2 regions of the Sphingobium sp. 3R8 genome follow, and region 1 is predicted to be linked to the other one. Evidence: riboswitches for the same ligand, from Rfam matches in the RefSeq annotation. Region 1 holds a riboswitch; the other holds the start of a gene.
The links. Region 1 has a riboswitch for thiamine pyrophosphate ahead of K9B33_RS11845 (DUF2065 domain-containing protein). Riboswitches for the same ligand answer to the same signal wherever they lie in the genome.

Region 1 (5,278 bases):
AACCGCCGGGGCGACGACAGCTTTCGGGCGAAGATGTCCTGCGCTACGGCCGCGAAATCATCATAGATGATCTGCCGCTTGGTCTTCAGCCCCGCCTCATGCCAGGCCGGGCCGAACTCGCCGCCACCCCGGATATTCGCCAGCACGAAGCTATTGCCCCGCTCCAGCCACAGCTTACCGGTGATCGCCGCATAGCTGGGCGTCATCGGTATTTCGAAGCCGCCATAGGCCGTCATGATCGTGGGCGTCGAACCGTCAGGCTTCATGCCTTTGCGATGGACGATGAAATAGGGAATTTTCGTCCCGTCGGTCGACGTCGCTTCGAACTGATCCACCACCAGCCCGGCGGCGTCGAAGCGCGCGGGCATCGCCTTCACCTGTCGCGGCTTCGGATTGGCGGCGTCCAGCGTCCACAAAGTGGTCGGTGCCAGGAAACCCGCCACCGACAGATAGGCCATATCGCTTTTGTCGGTCGCGCTCGCGATCGATATGGTCGCATTGTCCGGCAACGTCACCGGCGTCGTCGTCCAGCCGCTCGCACCGCTGCTCGTTCCGGGCGAAAGCACCAGCACCCGCCCGCGCACATTGTCGTTGATAGCCAGGATCACCCGATCCTTTGTCGCAGCCACGCCATCGATCGACTGGCGCGCATTGGGCGCGAATAGAATCTGCGGCTTCAATGTCTCGCCGGATTGCAGCGCCTTCAACGGCACCGCTGCCAGCGATCCCGTCGGTACGGTCACGCCGCCACTGGCCCAGTCCTGACTGGTCTGGATCAGCACCTGACCCTGTACCATGCCCTGCAACTGGCTCTTGGCCGGCAGGGGGAGCTTCTTCACGCCATCGGCGGTGACGAGATAGGTTTCGTTGCCGAAGAAGGTGACGCCGCGATAGAGGAAAGCGGCACGATTACCCGCGCCATCCGACAGGATCATGGGAAACGTCCCGACCTGATCGCTGGGCGCGCCGCGATAGATTTCCTGTGCGGCGGACAACGGCTGCCCGCGCTTCAATGTCTTCACCACGAAGGGATAGCCCGACGCCGTCATGCTGCTCCCCTGCGCATCGGCGCCCCAATCGCGGGCGAGCAGGATCGTGTCCTTGTCCAGCCAGTCCTCATTCTGTTTGGAGGTGGGAATGGCGAACCCGCCCTCCACGAACTGCCCGGTCACCAGATCGAACTCGCGCAGGGTCACGGCATCCTCGCCGCCATCGGACAAATGGATCAGCGCCAGCCGCTCGTCGGGGTCCAGGATGGACGCGCCCTTCCACACCCACTTCTTGCCATCGGCCTTCGACAGCGCGTCCAGGTCCAGCACCGTCGTCCAGCGCGGCGCGTCGGTCGCATAATCAGCCTCGCTGGTATAGCGCCATATGCCCTGCGGATGATCGGCGTCGCGCCAGAGATTATAGACCCGGCCGTGGATCAGCATCGGCATGGCGATCCGGTCCTTGGCCGATGCGATCGCGAGCGCGTCCTTGAAGTAACCGGCATAGCGCGGATCGCCCTGCAAGGTCGCGACCGTCGCCTTATTCTCCGCCTCCACCCATTGCATCGCGCGCGGGCCGGTCCAATCCTCCAGCCATAGAAACGGGTCGTCCGCCGGGGCAGGGGCCGAAACAGGCGAAGGGGGCGCGCCGGCGCCGGTCAACAAAGCCGCAGTCACCAACAGCATCATCCTCTTTTTCATCAGTGCTTGTCCCCCGGCAAAGTCGATCGCCCCTTCATATAGCGCGCCCGCAACACCGCGCTCGCTATCAACAGGGGTAACGCCGCCAGCATCAACAGGCTCCCGATGAAACTGGGCGACCAGCCCCATAGGCTGTGCAGGCCGAAGGCGGCAGGGGCCATCACCAGCAGGAAACCCAGCGTCAGCAGCCACAGTCCCCAGCGGCGCGGCCGCACCGCCACCATCCGCATCTCGTGCCGCCACGCCTTGCGGCCAGCCTTGGTGGACAGATCGGGGCCAGGCCGGTCGGAGGATAGGTGATCGAACATATGGTGCTGGACCTTGTGCCGTTTAGTCCTTACCCTGTCCAGCATCCCCGGGGGACCGCGCACAGGCGGTTGAGAGGTGGCTGATGTGGCCACGACCCGTTGAACCTGATCTGGTTGAGACCGGCGTAGGGAGGGAACGGCTTGTGTAACCAGCAGACCGCACCCGCCCCGCGTCCTTGAAAAGAGACGAAGAGAGGCGGCCCATGGATACGATTTCCGTTCTGACGCTGCGCCTGGCCGAAATTATCGGCCTCTACATGATTGTCATCGGTCTGGGCGGGCTTGCCAGTCCGCAGCGCTGGCGCGCGGTGATGGACGATCTCAACCGGTCGCCGGGGCTGGTCGTGGCGCTGGGCTTCGCCGTCTTCGCCGTCGGGGGCACGCTGGTGCTGATCCACAGCATCTGGACCGACCCGCTCGCCATTATCGTCAGCCTGATCGGCTATGTCGCCCTGATCGAAGGCGCGACCTTGCTGGCCGTACCCGGTCCGCTGATCCGCATCGGCCACTGGTCGACGAATTTCATCCGCACCTGGGCGCTGATCGCCCTGATACTCGGCCTTCTCCTCTTCCTTGCGGGCCTCACCGGCCGCGCCACACTTTCCGTCTGAAAGGTATCCTCATGGCAGATGTCGCCGCCCGCACCGAAATGCCCGAAGCCGAAGGCTCCACCGGCCGGCAGGCCGCTATGAAAGTCACCACCGGCCCCATCCGGGGGTCGAAGAAGATCCATGTCGGCCCGCTGAAGGTCGCGATGCGCGAAATCCATCTGGAGCCGGGCAGCGGCGAGCCGCCGGTGCGCGTCTACGACACGTCCGGCCCCTATAGCGATCCCGATGTCCGCATCGACATCATGGCGGGACTGCCCCAGTTGCGGCGCGACTGGATCATGGCCCGCGGCGATGTCGAGGAATATGACGCCCGCGCCATCAAACCGGAGGATAATGGCCTCAAAGGCCCGGATCGCAGCGCCACCGGCACAGTCTCGACGGTGCCGGAATCCAGAAATGGACGCGTCCAGCCCTTCCCGAACGTCGTGAAGCGCCCCCTGCGCGCCAGGGCCGGCGCCAACGTCTCCCAGATGCACTATGCCCGCCGCGGCATCATCACGCCGGAAATGGAATATGTGGCGGAACGGGAGAATCTGGGCCGCGCCCGCCTCGCTTCCTATGTCCGCGACGGCGAAAGCTTCGGCGCGTCCATCCCCGATTATGTGACGCCCGAATTCGTCCGCGACGAAATCGCCCGCGGCCGCGCCATCATCCCCAACAACATCAACCATCCCGAATCCGAACCGATGGCGATCGGCCGCAATTTCCTGGTCAAGATCAACGCCAATATCGGCAACAGCGCCGTCGCGTCCGACGTGGCGAGCGAAGTCGACAAGCTGGTCTGGTCGATCCGCTGGGGCGCGGATACCGTCATGGACCTCAGCACCGGGCGCAACATCCACGACACGCGCGAATGGATCCTGCGCAACTCGCCCGTCCCGATCGGCACCGTCCCCATCTATCAGGCGCTGGAAAAGGTCGGTGGCGTCGCCGAAGACCTGACATGGGACATTTTCCGCGACACGCTGATCGAGCAGGCCGAGCAGGGCGTCGATTATTTCACCATCCATGCGGGCGTGCGCCTCGCCTATATCCCGATGGCGGCCAGGCGCGTGACCGGCATCGTCTCGCGCGGCGGCTCCATCATGGCGAAATGGTGCCTCGCCCATCACAAGGAAAGCTTCCTCTACGAGCATTTCGACGAGATCACGGAGATCATGAAGGCCTATGACATCGCCTATTCCTTGGGCGACGGCCTGCGCCCCGGATCGATCGCCGACGCCAATGACGAAGCGCAATTCTCCGAACTCTACACGCTGGGCGAACTGACCCACCGCGCCTGGAAACAGGATGTGCAGGTCATGATCGAAGGGCCGGGCCATGTGCCGATGCACAAGATCAAGGAGAATATGGAAAAGCAGCTCCAGGTCTGCGGCGAAGCGCCCTTCTACACATTGGGGCCGCTCACCACCGACATCGCACCGGGTTATGACCACATCACCAGCGGCATCGGCGCGGCGCAGATCGGCTGGTACGGCACGGCGATGCTCTGCTACGTCACGCCCAAGGAGCATCTGGGCCTGCCCGACCGCGACGATGTGAAGGTCGGCGTCGTCACCTACAAGCTCGCCGCCCATGCCGCCGATCTGGCCAAGGGCCACCCCGCCGCCAGGGTCCGCGACGACGCGCTCAGCCGCGCCCGCTTCGAATTCCGCTGGCGCGACCAGTTCAACCTGTCGCTCGATCCCGAAACGGCGGAACAATATCACGATCAGACGCTCCCCGCCGAAGGCGCGAAAAGCGCGCATTTCTGCTCGATGTGCGGCCCCAAATTCTGCTCGATGCAGATCAGCCAGGACGTCCGCGACTTCGCCGCCAAGCAGAACCAGAATGTCGAAGGCTTCATCGCCACCGGCCCCACCGGCGCAGAAACCGCCGCCGCCAGCAAGGCCGCCGCGCTCAAGGGCATGGAAGAGATGAGCAAGGTCTTCAAGGACAGCGGCAGCGAGCTCTATATGGGTGCTGGCGGCAGGGAGCATGATTGATGCCGAACTGGGCGCAGCATATGTGGAATATTCTGCGCCTCGCTCGCGCTTCGACGTCATCTGAACAATTGCAGAAGGGGCGCTGGCTCTGTGGCTCGTGCGATCAGGAACATCGTTGGCCGTTCGACTTAGCAGCGCACGCGCCCGATCCATGGCCCCATGTTCCCGAATATGAACCGAATGGCGCGTTGAGAATGGACGGCGATTTTCTGTCCGAGGATTTTTGCGTGCTGAACGGCGAGCATTTCTTCGTCCGTTGCATATTGACTATCCCCGTGCAGGGCATGTGTGACGATTTCGGCTTTGGCTGCTGGTCCACGCTCTCACGGCAAAACTTTGAAAAATATATAGAAGGCTTTGATTCAATCCATCCTTCGCAGGAGGAATTGTGGAGTGGCTGGCTCTGCAATCGGTTGGCTGACTTTGATGGGAATGAGGCTATCGGTGTATGGGTTCAACTTCGGCCCGGCAGGAAGCGCCCACTCCTTTGGGTGATGGATGACGATTATCCATTGGCTGTTGCACAGGAGCATGGGATCAGCGCTGACCGAATGATGGAAATCTTCGCTTATTATGGCCATGCACCAATAGCGGGCTAGCCTCGACATGGGGCATTTGGCGACGATACAACTTTATGTTATAACTCCCGTATGAACATGCCCCTCAAAATCACGAAGATCGGC
Region 2 (9,644 bases), on a different contig from region 1:
GCCGTCATCATCGCGCATGTAACCGATCGAGATGTCGGGAAAAAGATCGCAAAGCGCGTTCGCGGTTGAGTTGCCCGACGATGCGGCGCAAAAAGGCCGCATGATGCGCGCCCTCCTTCGATCCTTCGCCGCTATGCTCATTCTGGCGCTGTCCAACCCGGCCGGCGGCGCGAATGAACGCGGCCCGCTGGTGCTGGCCGCCGCCAGCTTGCAGGATGTGCTCGCGGTTGCGGCGGTCGAATGGGCGCGACAGGGGCATCCGCAGCCGATCCTCTCCTTCGCCGGTTCATCCGCACTGGCGCGTCAGATTCGGGCCGGGGCGCCAGCCGACCTGTTCGTTTCCGCCGACGAGGATTGGATGGACGTCGTCGAGAAGGCAGGCTCGGTCCAGGCCGGCACGCGGGCGGACATCGCCGGCAATCGGCTGGTCCTGGTCTCCCCCCTCCGTCAGCCGGTACGGCTGACGATAGGTCGGGACATGCCGATCGCCAAGACGCTGGGTTCGTCGCGGCTCGCCATGGCCGACCCGGACAGCGTGCCAGCCGGCAAATATGGCAAGGCCGCGTTGACGACGCTTGGTGTCTGGGCGGCGGTAGCGCCCAAAGTCGTGCGTTCGGAAAATGTCCGCGCCGCGCTGGCCCTGGTAGAGCGCGGCGAAGCGCGGCTCGGCATCGTCTATGCGACCGACGCGCGCGCGTCGCGCAAGGTGCGGATCGTGGGGATCTTCCCGCCCGCCAGCCACCCGCCTATCCGCTATCCCGTTGCCCGGCTCAAGAACAGCCGGCACGCTGATGCCGACGGGTTCCGCCGCTTCCTGCTTTCGCCCAAGGGGCGCGCCGTGCTGACGCGCTACGGCTTCACCGCGCCTTGATCGCCCCCCTGTCGCCTGACGAATGGATCGTCCTGGCCCTGTCGCTCAAGGTCAGCCTGGTCGCCGTCGCCTTGAGCCTGCCGATCTGCTTCTTCCTCGCCTGGATATTGTCGCGCTGGCATTTCCCGGGAAAATTGCTGGTCGACGCGTTGGTCCATCTGCCGCTGGTGCTGCCGCCCGTGGTAACCGGATGGCTGCTCCTGTTGCTGTTCGGCATGAACGGACTGATCGGGAGTTGGTTATCCCAAGTGCTGGGCGTCACGTTGTTGTTCCGCTGGACCGGCGCAGCGCTCGCTGCCGCCATCATGGCGGTGCCGTTAATGGTGCGGGCTATCCGCCTGTCGATCGAGGCGATCGACGGGCGGCTGGAGTGTGCGGCTGCGACCCTGGGCGCCTCGCGGATGCGGATTTTCCTCACCATTTCCCTGCCGCTGGCGCTGCCCGGCGTGCTGGCCGCGGTCGTGCTGGGCTTCGCCCGGTCGCTGGGCGAATTCGGGGCAACGATCACCTTCGTGTCCGACGTGCCGGGAGAAACCCGCACCCTGCCCATCGCCATTTACGCCGCCATGCAGATGCCGAACGGGGAGCCGATCGTCACCCGCTTCGCCATAATATCGATCCTGCTGTCGCTCGGCGCGTTGATGCTATCGGAAATATTGGTGCGGCGGATCGCGCGGGGAGGACGTCATGTCATTTGACATCGACGTCAAACGGACGGTCGGAGGGCGATCGATCGCCTTATCCTGCAGCACGGAATCTCCGCTGGTAGCGCTGGTCGGCCCATCCGGCGTTGGCAAGACCAGCGTCCTCGATATGGTCGCCGGGATCGCCTCGCCCGACCGGGGCCGCATCGCCGTAGCCGGACAGACCTTGTTTGACAGCGACGCCGGGATCGACATCCCCGCCGCGCAACGGCAGGCCGGATACGTCTTTCAGGATCGTCGCCTGTTCCCCCATATGCGCGTGCGCGCCAACCTGGCATATGGCCGGCGTGCTGCCACCACGATGAACATGGACGATGTGCTCGCCTTCCTGGGCATCGGACATCTGCTCGACCGATGGCCGCACAGCCTGTCCGGCGGTGAGGCGCAGCGCGTAGCCATCGGGCGGGCCTTGCTATCCGGTCCGCGCTTTTTGTTGCTGGACGAACCCCTGTCGTCGCTCGATCGTGACCGCAAGGCGGATATTCTGGACGCGATCGACCAGATCCGTGGACGCAGCCCGATCCCGATCCTCTACGTCACGCACGATATCGGCGAAGCCGAGCGGCTTTCCGCGCTGGTCGTGACCATGCGCGAATAGCATTAGGCCTGTTCCTACTCTCCTGCGACAGCCGCATCCTGCCTGTTTCGCCATAACCAAGCCGTTGTCGACCGATAGGCCTTTCCACGTCGCCTTCCGCATATTAGAGGGGCGCATCCCCGGGGGGCCGCTCATGCGCGGCTGAGAGGTGGTCAGCAGACCACGACCCGCTGAACCTGATCCGGCTGATACCGGCGTAGGGAGGGCAATGCGGCACGCCGCACGTCCCTCCAGTGGAGTGGACGTGTGACGATGACGATTGATATGATCCATGTTGGCCGTGCGGCGCTGGCGACCGCGCTCCTCTTTTCCGCTCCTGCGGCATGGGCGGCGGAAGCCGACGAACCGGATCGCGCGACCATAGAGGTCACCGGCTATCCCGATCCGCAAGGCCTGCTGCCCGATCAGAGCGCGCCCAAGGCGGTCAGTTCGATCGCCGAAGCCTTCATCAGCAAGCAGGCGCCGACGCTCAACGCCTTTCAACTGGTCAATCTGCTGCCCGGCGCGAATGTGTCGTCCAGCGACCCCTATGGCCTGTCCGCGACGTCCAGCCTGACGCTGCGCGGTCTCGGGCAGGACCAGATCGGCGTGCTGCTGGAAGGCGCGCCGCAAAATGATATCGGCTATTATTACGCCTATCCCTCCCAATTTGCCGATGCTGAAAATGTGCGGCAGATCGCGCTGGCGCAGGGCGCGGCGGACATCGATGCGCCGGTCGTGGCGGCGGCGGGCGGCACGCTGTCGCTGACGCTGGCCGATCCCACGCCGCAGATGGGCGGGCTGGTCAATCTGTCGGTCGGTTCCTACAATCAGCGGCGCGCCTTCCTGCGGTTCGACACGGGGGAGATCGGGCAGAGCGGCCTCAAGGCGTTCGTCTCCTATTCCAATAACCGCGCGGATAACTGGCGCGGGGCGGGCTTTGACAAGCGCCAGCATATCGACGCGAAGCTGCTGCACGAATGGGGGGCGGGCAATCGCGCCAGCCTGGCCGTCTCCTATAATGACGCGATCACCTCCACCTATCCCAGCCCCACCATGGCGGACTGGAAGGCCAATGGGCGTGGCTTCAACTTCACGAAGCGCTACAGCGATGGCGACACCAGCTATTGGCGGCTTTATCGCGCCCCGTTCCGCAACCTCTATTTCGCCGCGCCGGTGCATCTGCAACTGAGCGACGGGCTGACCTTCGACAGCAGCGCTTATCTGCAAATGGGTCACGGCAACTCGCCTTACGGCACGCAGCTCGCCACCACCGGCAATTATCTGGGCACGGAGGAACTGACGCAGCCGATCGCGCTGCCGGGCGCCGTGGACGGCGTGGCGACCGTGCTGGGCAACTGGACCGGCAAGCAGCGGCGCGTCGGCGATGTGAGCAAGCTGACCTTGCAGGCGGGCGTTCACAGCATCACCGCAGGGCTGTGGTTCGATTATGGCACCGACCGCGTGACCCAAAGCTATACGTCGATCGATGCGAACGGGCGGCCGGTCGATGTCTGGGGCTATCAGGACAAGGCGATCCGCACCGCCGATGGGCGGCTGCTCGCCTATGAAAATCAGCGCACGGTCACCGTGACCAAGGGCTTCTTCCTGGCGGACAGCATCGCGGTCACGCCGCGCCTGACCGTCGATCTGGGCTTCAAGGGCGTCAGCCTGTTGCGCAACGGCCGCAACTATCTGCCGGGGCCGCAGTCCAAAGTGCATGTCGACAGCTTCGCCGCCTTGCCCCGCGCGGCGGTCCATTATCGGCTGGACGATCGGCAGCAATTGTTCGCCAACGTCACCACCAACTTCCGCACGCCCAATGAGTTCGCGCTCTACAACAGCTATTATGGTGGCGAACTGGTCAGCCAGGGCACCGGCGCGCTCAAGAATGAATATAGCGTCTCGCAGGAACTGGGCTATCGCTATATCGGCCCCAACCTGTCGCTTTCGCTGACCGCCTTCCACTATCGGTTCCGCAACCGGCAAGTCGCGACGGTGGTCAATAGCGGCGGGGCGCTGGTCAATTCGACCATCAATGGCGGCAGCCAGACCGGCTATGGCCTCGATGGCGAGATCGACTATCGCCCGGCCAAGGGCTTCAGCCTCTATGCGTCGGGCGAATATCTGCACACGCGGCTGAACGACGACCTGCTGGTGGGTGGCGACCTGTTGCCGACCAAGGGCAAGCGCGCCGTCAGCAGCCCGCGCGTTCAGTTTGCGGTCGGCAGCACCTATGACGACGGCCGCCTGTTCGGCAGCACCGCGCTCAAATATGTCGGCCGCCAATATGCGACGTTCATGAATGACGAGAGCATCAAGGGCTATGCCACGCTGGACCTGGCGATCGGCGTGCATCTGGCCGGGCTGATCGACGCGAACGCCATGGACCTTCGGCTGAACGCGATCAACGTCACCAACCCGCGCGTCCTGTCCGGCGTGTATGCGATCAGCAGCAATGCGCGCGATACGATCGGCCGCAACGGCACGCTGATCGCGGGTTCCGCCCCCAGCTATTATATCGGCAGCGGACGCGCGTTCGTGGCGACGCTGTCGCGGGCCTTCTGACCATGAGTGGCGGCCATCGCGTGCATGGCATGGGAACGGCGCTCGAAGCGCCGACATGGCCGGCCATCACGCGGGCCGAGGCGGAAATCGTGCTGGATCGCTTTCCCGGTGCGGGGCGGCTGATCGACCTTAACTGGCATTCGCCGCGTCCCTTTTCGGCGGCGACGCTGATCGACACCGATCGGGGCGCCTATTTCCTCAAGCGCCATCATCAACGGCTGCGCACGCCCGCCGCGCTGGCGGAGGAACATGGGTTCATGGCGCATCTGCGGGCGGCGGGCCTGTCGGTGCCCGATGTCATGACGGCGGCGGACGGGACGGGCGCCATCGCGCTGGGTGCTTGGACCTATGAACTGCACCGCGATGCGCCGGGCATCGACCTGTACCGCGACCGGCTGTCCTGGACGCCCTTCCTGACGCCGGGCCATGCCTGTGAAGCCGGTGCGGCGCTGGGACGGCTGCACCGCGCCGCGCAGGATTTCGCGTCGCCCGCGCGCGGCGACCATCCGCTGATCGCCAGCTTCACCATCCTACCCGCCCGCGATCCTCTAGCGGCCGCTAACGCCTATGTCGCGGCCCGTCCGGCGCTTGCGCGCTATCTGGCGGCCAAGCCCTGGAGGCAGACATTGGCGCGCCTGTTCGCAGCGCTGGGCGAAGGACTTGCCGAGCGGCTGGCTGGGCAGGCGCCGCTCTGGACTCATGGAGACTGGCATCCGTCCAATCTCCTCTGGTCAGCCGAGGGCAAGGTCGACACCATCTTCGACTTCGGCTTGGCGACCCGCACCTGCGCGCTCCACGATCTCGCCATCGCGATCGAGCGCACCGCGTTCCGGTGGCTGGACATGGGGCAGGACGACGCGCTGGGGGATGTCGACGCAGCTCTGGCGATCCTGGCCGGCTATGGGACGATAGTGCCGCTCGACCGCGCCGATGTGGACGCGCTCGTGCATCTCCTGCCGCTGGTCCATCTGGAATTCGCCCTGTCGGAAATCGACTATTTCGCCGGTATCGTCGGCGATCCCGATCAGGCAGCCGTCGCCTGGCAGGATTATCTGGTCGGCCATGCCGACTGGTTCCTGTCCGCACCAGGGCAGGATTTTTCGCGTCGGTTCGCGCGAGAGGCGATGGCCTGATGTCGATACTGGAGATCGTCGCCGTCGCCGTCAGCTTCATCGGCATATGGCTCACGGCGAAACGACGCATGTTGTGCTGGCCGGTCAATCTGCTGGCCTGCGCCCTCTATTTCAAGATTTTCCTCGACGTCCGCCTCTATGCCGACATGCTGTTGCAATCGCTGTTCGGCGTCGCGATCCTCTATGGCTGGCTGCGCTGGGCGCGGGGCCGGGACGATGCCGGAGAGGTGGTAGTGATGCCTCTCCCGCCCACGCGGACCGCCGCTAATCTGGCTGCCGGCGCGATCGGCGCCATCGCCATCGGCTGGTTCATGCATCGCTTCACCGATGCGGCGCTGCCCTGGATGGATGCGGCGCTCAGCAGTTTCAGCCTAGTCGCCCAATATTGGACCGCGCGCCGCCATGCCGCGAGCTGGCTGCTCTGGATCGCAGTGGACATCGTCTATGTCGGCATGTTCGCTTTCAAGGATTTGCGACTGACGGCCGGTCTTTATGCAGCGATGATCCTGTTGGCCGCCATAGGCTACAGACGTTGGGCGAAAGCGACAGAACGATCGTAGGAATCTGTAGGGCTGCTCTCAACGGGCTTGCGGAAGAGACATCCGCGGCCGGCAGCACAATGGTCCACACGTGCCGCCGCCGGCGATGTCAAATTTCGGCGGCGCCACGGGCAGATCCGACACAGCATAAGTCGCTGCAGGAGGTAGCCAACAGGCGCTCACGAAAGAGATGAACGCCGCGCCTTACGCCTTCTGGCAGGCCACGATCGCGTCGATCACCGACAATGTTTCCTGCGGATCGCGCACACGCACTGTGTCGAGGCCCAGTTCCTTGGCCGGATAGTCGTTGCCGCCCGGAAAGATCGCGTCGCCGATGAACATCATGGCGTCGAGCGCAATGCCGCTCGCGTCGCGCAGTTTCTTAAGGCCGTAGGCCTTGTCCACGCCCTCCCGCGTGATGTCGATCGATGTCGCGCCGCCCATATTGATCGACAGGCCCGGCAGGCGCGTGTGCAGGTCTGCCTGGATCACCTTACGCTTTGCGAAATCCGGGTCCCATGTTTCCTTTGCGTGGATCGGCGCCTGCTGACCCAAAGCGGAGAAGGTAATCTGGCTGCCGCGATCCTCGATCCGTTCACCCCATGTCTGTTCGGGCACAAAGCCGGTTGCTTCCAACGACGCATCAAATGCCTCCAGAATCACCCGCTTCTGTTCATCGTCGAACAGTTCCGCATAAACCGGCGTCCAGGCACCCTCCTGATGGGTGTAGAGCTTCGTACCCGTCGTCGGCATCAGCCACAGGCGAGACCGATCGGCCTCTCCCGGCAGGCGGCTCGCCACCTGCTTGTCGAACTGTGGCCAGTCCCCACCCGAAATCACGGCAACATGGGCGACGCCCAACAGGCGGGTGAGCGCTTCGGCCATCGCGTCCCCCAATGGTTGCTTGCTCTCCGCCAGAGTCCCATCGAGATCGAACGCTATCAGTTGCTTCATGTATCAGGTTCCTAAGAGGCAGATCGCATATGCACCGGCGCCTAACATCGAAGGCTGGAGCAGGCAAGCGGCTGCAAGTTCGCCTTCATCGCCGGCCTCGCATCGAGACAGAAGAAGGCTTTCTAATTGGTTTGACTTCCATATAACGTTCCGAGAACATCGGCATCGTTGCTGCCTGGATGCCATAGCCAATGAAAATGCTGGTTCAGTGTCAACCATATGGACGCGATACGGTATGATGGCTAGTCCATGTTCGATTGCAACGATCATGCTGCAAGTCTGGGGATTTTCGTGAAAGAATTGACGGCTTTTGACTTTGACGAAGCGCCGGTCGAAATCGCACAACCCCGTACCGCTCTGCGGATGGCGTCCCAGCCCCACCGGCGCGTGCCATTTTCAAGGGCCTCGATCGCCATCATGCGCGAAAGCATCGACAAGAGGCATGGCTTTCCGTCCACTAGTGGCGCGGTTTCGCGCGAGGGCAAGGACTGCTCCATCCAAGCTTTCAGCCCGAACGGCGTGAGTGCCCCTCACCCCGGAGATAACCCATCGGTTATCGCAGCAGCAGCCCGATCGAATTGAACGCAAACTGATTTTTCCGGCCGGCAAGGCCTCCAGCGGCGCCTGGACGATTCCTCCACGGAGCAGTTGGCGGGCTTCGGATATTTTTTGAAGTGGATTCTGACATGGGCATATGGCGATTGTTGAAACGAAAAGTACGTCAGAGAGGATATGATTCCACAACAGCCTATACCCGTTATTTAAATTCCCGCCTGAAGGCGAGAAAGGGCGATCGTGAACTCGCCTTTGCCGAAGCGATCGGGGCGACCTCCATGGAATTGTTCCGGGAGCAGGGCGACGGGCATGTCAGGGTGCTGAAACACCATGGGCTCGCCGATGGCATGGCGGTCTTCGATTTAGGCTGCGGATGCGGGAGAACCGCGCAGGCGCTGCAGCGCAACGGGTGGAGCGGCACATATACCGGCACGGATGTCGTCGATGGCCTGATTGGAGAACTCAGGGAAAAATGCCCAACCTATGAAGCCTATGTGCACCGCCAGCCGACAATCCGGGCTGCATCGGGCACAATCGACATGCTTTACCACTGGTCTGTTTTCACGCATCTGTCGGTCGAAGAATGTTTTCTCTACATGGAAGACAGCTTCCGCGCCCTGAAGCCGGGGGGCAAGTTGATCTTCTCATTCCTGGAAATCAACGAACCCTTGCATGGCGTTGTTTTCGACAACCGTGTCGAAACCCTGCGCAGGGGCAATCAAAACCCGTTGCTGGACACTTTTCTCCATCGCGACTGGATTACCTTATGGGCGAAAAGGATCGGCTTCACCTCTCCACGCTTCACGGATGGCGATGACGATACGCAGCACGGCGCATTCTGGCAGACCTTGGTCGCCATGGAGAAGCCAGGCTCCTGACACGGGCACCGACGCTAATTCGATGCCCCTCCCTGCGAGCCCCGCGGATCGCACGGAATGGAATAGTCGAAGATTGCGCCGGCCAAAATTTCGCCACGTTCGCAATCGACGCCTTGAGATCGTCGATCATATGAAGAATGGGATGTGGCGAAATCCGAACTGTGCGGTATGCGGCAATGCAGCACGAAAGCGCTGGACGAGCCTCCCTGCGGAATATATTGAGACAGATAGCAACACATTGACTGAACTGGGAGGCAAGCATACCCGTGGCCGTCAATACTCTGGAAGCTCCGCCTTCTGAACCTGCGCCTACAGTCGGTAAGACGGTCGCCCTGCTGGTTGGCGCCAGCCATGCCAATGCTCTGAAAAGAGCGAACGAAACGTTCGAGACAGACACATCCAGTTTCGTTTTTCGCGTTTTAGCACATGGCACCGACGGGCTGCCGGGCGGCGCGACCGTCTTCCGGGCGGACGGGCAGCCAATGCTCTCGCCCATCATCCATAAAGCTTTGGCGACATATCGACGGCGCAAGCCGACCCCCAGAGTTTGGCTGGTTTCGGCACTGAGCGGCAATGAGGCCAATCGGCTGTCCCTGCTTCGCCATCCCGAACCGTTCGATTTTGTCGACCCTTTCCATCCGGGCGAGCCGGTCGATCCGACCGCCAGGTTGTTGCCCTATGACCTTCTCGTCGATGTCATGCAGCGCCATCTGGAGGGGCTTGAACGCGCATTGGGCCTGTTCGTGCGGCAGTCCGTGGAGGGCGTCGTGCAAATTGCCCCCCCGCCCCCGCTGCGCGGGGCCGAGCAGGTCCGCGGCCTGCTGTCCGAACGCACGATCAATGCGGCGCTCCGGCGGGGCGCCAC

Region 2: linked by a shared signal. The riboswitch ahead of K9B33_RS05700 (TonB-dependent receptor) and the one ahead of K9B33_RS11845 (DUF2065 domain-containing protein) in region 1 are both predicted to bind thiamine pyrophosphate.

What each region holds. Positions count from the first base shown of each region.
Region 1 is NZ_JAIQXR010000010.1:151,799-157,076, reverse strand. It holds gene K9B33_RS11855 (prolyl oligopeptidase family serine peptidase) at 1-1,691, opposite strand, end outside; gene K9B33_RS11850 (hypothetical protein) at 1,691-1,999, opposite strand; TPP riboswitch at 2,038-2,148, shown strand; gene K9B33_RS11845 (DUF2065 domain-containing protein) at 2,203-2,610, shown strand; gene thiC (phosphomethylpyrimidine synthase ThiC) at 2,622-4,595, shown strand; gene K9B33_RS11835 (DUF2199 domain-containing protein) at 4,595-5,194, shown strand; gene K9B33_RS11830 (AbrB/MazE/SpoVT family DNA-binding domain-containing protein) at 5,246-5,278, shown strand, end outside.
Region 2 is NZ_JAIQXR010000004.1:176,171-185,814, forward strand. It holds gene K9B33_RS05680 (molybdopterin oxidoreductase family protein) at 1-8, opposite strand, end outside; gene modA (molybdate ABC transporter substrate-binding protein) at 101-871, shown strand; gene modB (molybdate ABC transporter permease subunit) at 871-1,569, shown strand; gene K9B33_RS05695 (ATP-binding cassette domain-containing protein) at 1,559-2,173, shown strand; TPP riboswitch at 2,284-2,393, shown strand; gene K9B33_RS05700 (TonB-dependent receptor) at 2,426-4,720, shown strand; gene K9B33_RS05705 (phosphotransferase enzyme family protein) at 4,723-5,853, shown strand; gene pnuC (nicotinamide riboside transporter PnuC) at 5,853-6,413, shown strand; gene K9B33_RS05715 (HAD-IIB family hydrolase) at 6,597-7,346, opposite strand; gene K9B33_RS05720 (hypothetical protein) at 7,596-7,928, shown strand; gene K9B33_RS05725 (class I SAM-dependent methyltransferase) at 8,033-8,779, shown strand; gene K9B33_RS05730 (hypothetical protein) at 9,046-9,644, shown strand, end outside.